One region of the Arthrobacter sp. alpha11c genome, then DNA from elsewhere that is predicted to be linked to it. Evidence: predicted binding sites of a transcription regulator. Region 1 holds the regulator's gene; each other region holds the start of a gene.

Evidence for each region. Region 1 encodes LexA, which represses DNA repair genes until DNA is damaged. Its sites were predicted from a motif close to TCGAACANNTGTTCGA; they were not measured.
Region 2: the regulator LexA is predicted to act here: its motif matches at 1,015-1,030, upstream of ACTAQJ_RS17980 (HNH endonuclease signature motif containing protein).
Region 3: the regulator LexA is predicted to act here: its motif matches at 1,527-1,542, upstream of ruvA (Holliday junction branch migration protein RuvA).

The regions. Positions count from the first base shown of each region.
Region 1 covers NZ_CP196747.1:1,833,544-1,835,807, forward strand. The annotation lists gene ACTAQJ_RS08425 (histidinol-phosphate transaminase) at 1-102, opposite strand, end outside; gene ACTAQJ_RS08430 (LysM peptidoglycan-binding domain-containing protein) at 180-539, opposite strand; gene lexA (transcriptional repressor LexA) at 896-1,639, shown strand; gene ACTAQJ_RS08440 (ATP-dependent DNA helicase) at 1,649-2,264, opposite strand, start outside.
Region 2 covers NZ_CP196747.1:3,883,412-3,885,675, reverse strand. The annotation lists gene ACTAQJ_RS17985 (polyprenol monophosphomannose synthase) at 120-875, opposite strand; gene ACTAQJ_RS17980 (HNH endonuclease signature motif containing protein) at 1,120-2,264, shown strand, end outside.
Region 3 covers NZ_CP196747.1:548,839-551,102, reverse strand. The annotation lists gene ruvB (Holliday junction branch migration DNA helicase RuvB) at 1-826, opposite strand, end outside; gene ruvA (Holliday junction branch migration protein RuvA) at 819-1,463, opposite strand; gene ruvC (crossover junction endodeoxyribonuclease RuvC) at 1,568-2,146, opposite strand; gene ACTAQJ_RS02550 (YebC/PmpR family DNA-binding transcriptional regulator) at 2,192-2,264, opposite strand, start outside.

The DNA.
Region 1 (2,264 bases):
GAGCAAAATGGGGACATCAAGCTGCGGTGCGCCATAAGGGCTCAGTCCACGCAGGTTGGTCCGGAGGGGAAGTCGGTCAAGTCGCTCAAGCTGGTCACTCACCAAGACAGTTTAAGGTGCCGGTGCGACTGCGGAGTAACTGTGACGCCAAGGAAGGCGACCCATAGCCCGCCGGCCGCTCAATTGGCGGGAACGAACAGCTGCTGGCCCGGCTGGATGCGTCCCCCACGGAGATCGTTCAACTGGATAATTTCTGCAATGACATCACGGGGGTCCCGCTCCGGCGCGGCCGCACCGGCGATGCCCCACAGGGACTGCCCGGGCTGGACAGTCACCGTGACGGCCACCGGCGGCTGCAGCTGGCCTTGGGAGTCAGAGGCCTTGGCCGGGGAGTTAATGAAGCCGGCAAGGCTCAGCAGCGCGGCAAGGAGCAGCATGGTGGGGATTCCGAAGAAGACGATCCTGCCGCGTTGGGTAAGCCGGAGACGCGCAGGAGCCGGAGTGTTGCGGAATTCATGGAACGTTGAGATTGCGGACATGAGCTGAGCCCTTCTGAGCGATTGCCTGCATCGGATGCCCGTTGCCGGCTGCCAATTCCTTGTGTTCGTTTGGACCCGGCCCGAATGTTCGAACACTTTCTTCGAACATCCGAGCTGCGTTCAACTTTTATAGAACACATATTCGAACCTTGCTATGACATTTTTAGCACTTATCAACGAACGGTGTCGAGACTCGCTAGAACGAATGTTTGATAAACGCCTGTGCCTGGCCTAGGTTTGAGTGAAGAAACAGGCACTGTTTCAGTGGAACAGGAGGGTCTGACATTTTTTCAGATCCAACATCCCCGGGCGCACTTCAGACCGTGACCGGGCGGAACGGAAGGGCATTGGCGAACATGGCAGCGAAAGCCACCGGCGGCGGGGCACCCCTGCGGAGCCAGCAGCCTCAAAAGAGTCCCAAAAGCCTGACTGTCCGGCAGAAGAAAATCCTGGAAACCATCCAGCGCTCTGTCAATGACAACGGGTATCCGCCCAGCATGCGCGAAATTGGCGACACCGTTGGTCTCGCGAGCCTCTCCAGCGTCACGCACCAACTCTCCCAGTTGGAGAAGCTCGGCTACTTGCGCAGAGATCCCAAGCGCCCCCGCGCCATGGAAGTACTCATGCCTTTGACCCTTGACGGCGGCACAATTCCCGGAGTTGAAGCAGCTACTACACTGCGCAGCGCAGGTGGACTCGCCGTGACGGAATTGGCCAGCGCCAGCGACACCGCGATGGTGCCCTTGGTGGGACGCATCGCAGCCGGTGGGCCCATCCTGGCAGACCAGACTATTGAGGACGTCTTGCCCCTGCCACGGCAACTGGTGGGCCACGGCGAACTGTTCATGCTGAAGGTCGCTGGGGACTCAATGATCGATGCCGCAATTTGTGACGGTGACTGGGTGGTTGTCCGCCGCCAGAATGACGCCATCAACGGTGACATCGTGGCAGCACTCCTGGATGACGAAGCCACAGTAAAAACCTTCCGCCAGCGGGACGGCCACACCTGGCTGCTCCCCCAGAACACGCAGTACGAACCGATACTGGGAGACCAAGCCACCATTATGGGCAAGGTCGTCTCGGTCCTGCGCTCCCTCTAGGGCGTTCGCCTACGTTTTCTTTGCGCCCAAGCGTTCCAGGACGCCGCGCACCACGTTGCGGTCCGTCGTTGCCCAAAATGGCGGCAAAGCGGCACGCAGGAACCCGCCGTACCGTTCGGTGGAAAGCCGTGAGTCCAGGACAGCGACCACGCCTTTGTCGCTGGTGGATCGAATAAGGCGTCCTGCTCCCTGTGCAAGACGAATTGCCGCGTGGGTAGCTGACACCGCCATGAACCCGTTGCCCCCGGACTGTGCAACGGCTCGCGAGCGTGCGGTCATCAGCGGGTCATCGGGCCTCGGGAACGGAATGCGGTCAATCACCACAAGGCGGCATGAACCGCCAGGGACATCGACGCCCTGCCACAGGGACATGGTGCCGAAGAGGCAGGTGTCCGGTTCATCGGCAAACTGCTTCACCAGTGCGGCCATAGTGGATTCCCCCTGGCAGAGGATATCCACATCCAGCCGTGGCCGCATCGCGTCTGCGGCTTCCTCGGCCGCTCGACGTGAGGAGAACAGGCACAGGGCTCCCCCACCGGATGCACGGATGAGGTCTTCAAGCTCATCCAGTGCCTCGGGAGAAGTGCCCCTGCCGGGCTTGGGCAGGTGCTTGGCCACGTAAAGG
Region 2 (2,264 bases), 2.0 Mb from region 1:
ACTGGTAAGCGGGCGGAACGACCCCGTTGTCGCACCCAAGGGTGCTGACCAGAACACGCCGCTAGACGGCCATTGGTGGCGTTCCGCCCGCCCCAACCACCCGCTAATTCAGCAGGCTCCTAGCTCTTGGGCACTAGAACGGGACTATCACGTTTCAGGCGAAGCTTCCATGGCGTCAGCGCAGATTCAAGCTGCTCCCGGAGATTCATTTTGGAAGCCCCCTCCACGCGTTCTTCAAAATGAATGGGCACCTCGGTGATCTCAAGGGCCCGCTGAGCGGCCCTGTAGTTCATCTCGACTTGGAAGGAATAGCCATCACTCTTGATCGTTGAGACGTCAATGAGGCCGAGGGCTAAAGCACTCCAGGCTTTATACCCGGCCGTGCAGTCCTTCACTTTCAGCCCGAGGATTACGCTCACGTAGAAGTTGGCCCAAGCGGACAGTGCCTTTCGGTGCCAGGGCCATTCCGACGCCGTAGAGCCCCCGGCAATATAGCGCGAGCCGATAACAACGTCGGCATTCTCCTTCAGAATCTTGTCAATCATGGTTGGGATTGCTGCCACCGGATGGGATAAATCAGCGTCCATTTGGATGACAATTTCTGCATCTTGTGCCAACGCCCGGGTCATCCCAGCCACGTAAGCTCGGCCCAAACCATCCTTTTCAGCCCGATGCAGCACGGAAACGGCGCCATTCGATTGCTTTGCCAACCTGTCTGCGACCTCCCCTGTCCCATCTGGGGAATCGTCATCGACAATGAGCACGTGGAGATTCGGAATGCCCAGTGAATCAAGCTGGGACGTCAGTAGCGGAAGATTCTCCCGCTCATTGTAAGTCGGTACGACAACGGTGATTTTTGGCGCTGTAGTGGTCAAAATATGGTCCCCAATTCGGTTTCAGAAAGCGCCCGGTCCGTGCTGAACTGCACATGTCCGGGCCGGGTCAGTCTATTGATATCGCAGGGGCAATCTAAAACCGGGCCCACGCCAATCCGTGGGCCGAAAATGTCTGACACTGGACACATGTTTGATCCATCGAGACGGTTGGGAAGCTTGCGGCACCCAAAGGGTAGCGGCGCTCGGCCCTAAAAATGTCAGACCCTGGTGAGAGGGTTTATTCATGGGAAGCATTGGGGAGATGTTGGCGCGTCGGGCAGCGATGTCTGGCGCCGCGTTGCGCCCTCGGCGTGTTCCCCGAGGAAGCCACGCCGGTCCTGCCAGCGGCCAAGCCGGCTGTGAAAGCCCGACTGCGGCAGTCACCGGTTCGGACAACCCCAGGGGCATTTGGCTGCTTCGCGGCATTGAACCAGGGCCCTTCTCTGACCCTGATGACGTCGAGCCTGAAGTTGGGCCTGACGTCGAGTCTGTTTCCTCGGGGCTGAGCGTTTCCCCTGGGCTTAATGGTTCCAAGGGCTCTGACGATTTCCTTGGGCTTGACCGTGCGCTGGCACTTGGGGATGCGCTGGCTGAAAGCGCTCAGGCGTTGGAAAATCTGCGTTCGGCCACTGTGGCCGGTGTCCCGGCATTCGGGTTTGCCGAGGCTGCGGGATTCGCCGGGCGGGTGGAGGAGATCTCCCGCACTGTGGAGTACCTGCAGGTCATCGCGGCGCACGCCGTGGAGCGGACCCGCACGCAGGCCCGGCAGGCACGGCCTTCATCAGCGGCGGGCACGGGATGGCAGACAGGCTGGACCGACCCCGGAACCACAGGCACGGACTCAGTCGGGGCTGTTACCGCGGCAGACGCTGCTGCGGTGGCCGATGACGGCTACCGGAACGCCGCGGAATTCCTCCGCGCCGGTCTGCGGATCAGCAAAAGCGAAGCCACCCGCCGGCTCGCACTTGCCTCCGAGGTCCTCCCCCGGACCGGAATCGCCGGACAACACATCCCGGCCCGCCGCGAAATCCTCGCCGAAGCCCTCGAAACCACACAAATACCCACCCGGTCTGCGAGCATCATCAGCGCCGCCTTGGACAAAGTACGGCTCCTCACTGATGACGGCACCCTCGCCCGGATGGAACACGCCCTCACCGCCACGGCCGTTGAATCCGACCCGGACTTCGTCACCAAAATGGCCAAACGCTGGGTCGATTCGATCGACCAAGACGGTCCTGAACCGTCCGAAGAAGTTCTCCGCCAACTCCAAGGCGCGTTCTTCCGCCGTCGACGCCGCCACGGGCTGCACCACATCGAAATCTTCGCCACCGCAGAACAATACGAAACCCTGGCCACCGCCATGAACGTCGCCACCAACCCCCGACTCAC
Region 3 (2,264 bases), 1.3 Mb from region 1:
TGAACTTGGTAATGAGGGCTTCAAGAACGGACCGGTCCAGCCTGTCCAGGCCACGCTCGTCTACTTCGTACATATCCAAGGCAGCTGACGCCGACCGTGCGTCGATTTGCTCAATGCCATGAACGAGCGCCCAGTCACGAACACGGCGCAGGAGTCGGTTGGCTATACGTGGTGTTCCCCGGGACCGTCCGGCGATCTCGGTGAAACCTGCAGAGTTTACCTTCAGGTCCAGAAGCCCGGCAGAACGGCGGAGGACAAGTTCGAGTTCGGCCACCGAATAGAACTCAAGGTGCCCGGTAAAACCAAAGCGGTCCCTCAAGGGGCCCGGAAGAAGTCCTGCGCGGGTGGTGGCACCTACCAACGTGAAAGGCGGGAGTTCCAGAGGAATTGCAGTTGCGCCTGCGCCCTTGCCCACCACGATATCCACGCGGAAGTCCTCCATGGCCATGTACAGCATTTCTTCTGCGGGCCTGGACATGCGGTGGATTTCGTCAAGGAACAGGACCTCGCCCTCCGAGAGCGAGGAAAGGATGGCTGCGAGATCCCCTGCGTGCTGGATGGCCGGGCCGCTGCTGATACGCAGCGGCGCGTTCATCTCCGCTGCAATGATCATGGCAAGTGTGGTCTTACCGAGTCCAGGAGGTCCGGACATCAGTACGTGATCGGCGCTGCGGCCACGCATCTTCGAGGCTTCAAGCACCAAGGCAAGTTGCTTGCGGACCCGATGCTGTCCTACGAAGTCGTGCAGGTTCTTGGGGCGGAGAGCAGCCTCAATGACCCGCTCTTCCGGTTCCTCTCCCCCGCTGACGAGTGACTGCTCAGCCACGGCTGCCTACGCGGTTGCCGGCGCGTGCCCCGTCTTGGCCAAGCCAGCGCAGGGTAGCCCGAAGTATTTGGGCCACGTTTCCTGCGTCTACGAGTTCCGGCGAGTCGGCCATGGCTTTGTCGATGCTGCCGTTGGCGTCTTTCTCGGACCATCCCAAGCTGGTCATGGCCGCGACTACCTGTGGCTTCCATTCCGCGTTCGGGGCTGCGGCGGGAGCTGTACCGGTACCGGTTCCGTGCGGGACCAGCTTGCCCGCCAGTTCAAGGACAATCCGGCCAGCAACCTTGGGCCCAATGCCCGGAACCTTGGTGAACGCCTTGCTGTCACCAGTGTGAGCCGCCACCCGAATGGCTTCCGGCTCGTGCACCGCAAGTACGGCCAGTGCCAAACGGGGCCCAACCCCGCTGACACTGAGCAGGACGTCAAAGACTTCGCGTTCGTCGTCGTCGGCAAATCCGAACAGCGTGAGCGAATCTTCACGGACGATCATGGAGGTGAAGAGCTTGGCCTCGGCCCCTACTTTTAGGTGGCTTAAGGTCTGCGGTGTAGCAAAAACGCTCATTCCCGCACCGTTGAGGTCAATCACGGCGGTCGACAAGCCAACGTGGGCAACTGTTCCACGGAGAAAACTGATCAAGACCCGGCTCCTGAGGTACTGCCTGCTGTGCTGCCATGAATCCATGGCAGCCAAACGGACTATCCGAACATATCTACGAATACCCTAGCAAGGGGTACCGACAATCACCGCCCGCGGCGCGCTTTCGCTTCCGCTTCCGCCCAGGCCCGCTGAGCCGGGGTGAGGGAATCCGTGCCCGAACTCCCGCTGATTCCACCCATGCCGCTCCCTGCCCGCCAAGCATGCGTCAGGGCAAGGGCAAGCGCGTCTGCGGCGTCGGCGGGCTTGGGTGGGGCATCGAGCCGCAGGATTTTGGTCACCAATTTGGTGACAGCGTCCTTGTTGGCAGTACCGCTTCCGGTCACGGCCGCCTTGACTTCAGAAGGCGTGTGCAAGGCGACGGGAATGCCGCGACGTGCGGCGGCCGCGATGACAACGCCCGAGGCTTGGGCCACGCCCATCACAGTGCTGACGTTCATCTGCGAAAAAACGCGCTCGACGGCGACGACGTCCGGCTCGTGCAGGTCCAGCCATTCGTCGATTGCCTGTGCGATGACCAAAAGCCGCTTGTCCAGCGTCAACTCGGCCGAAGTCCCCACCACTCCAACCGCCACCATGGTGGCCCGGCGGTTCCGCTCGATATCCACTACACCGATGCCGCAACGGGTGAGGCCCGGATCGACTCCCAATACGCGAAGAGTCAAGTCCGGGCCTCCCTGTTTGTTGTCAAAATAAAGGTGCTGCCCTGCCTAGTCGGCGTCGAGGGCAGCCTGCACTTCCTCGCTGAAGTCGGCGTTGCTGTAGACGTTCTGGACGTCATCG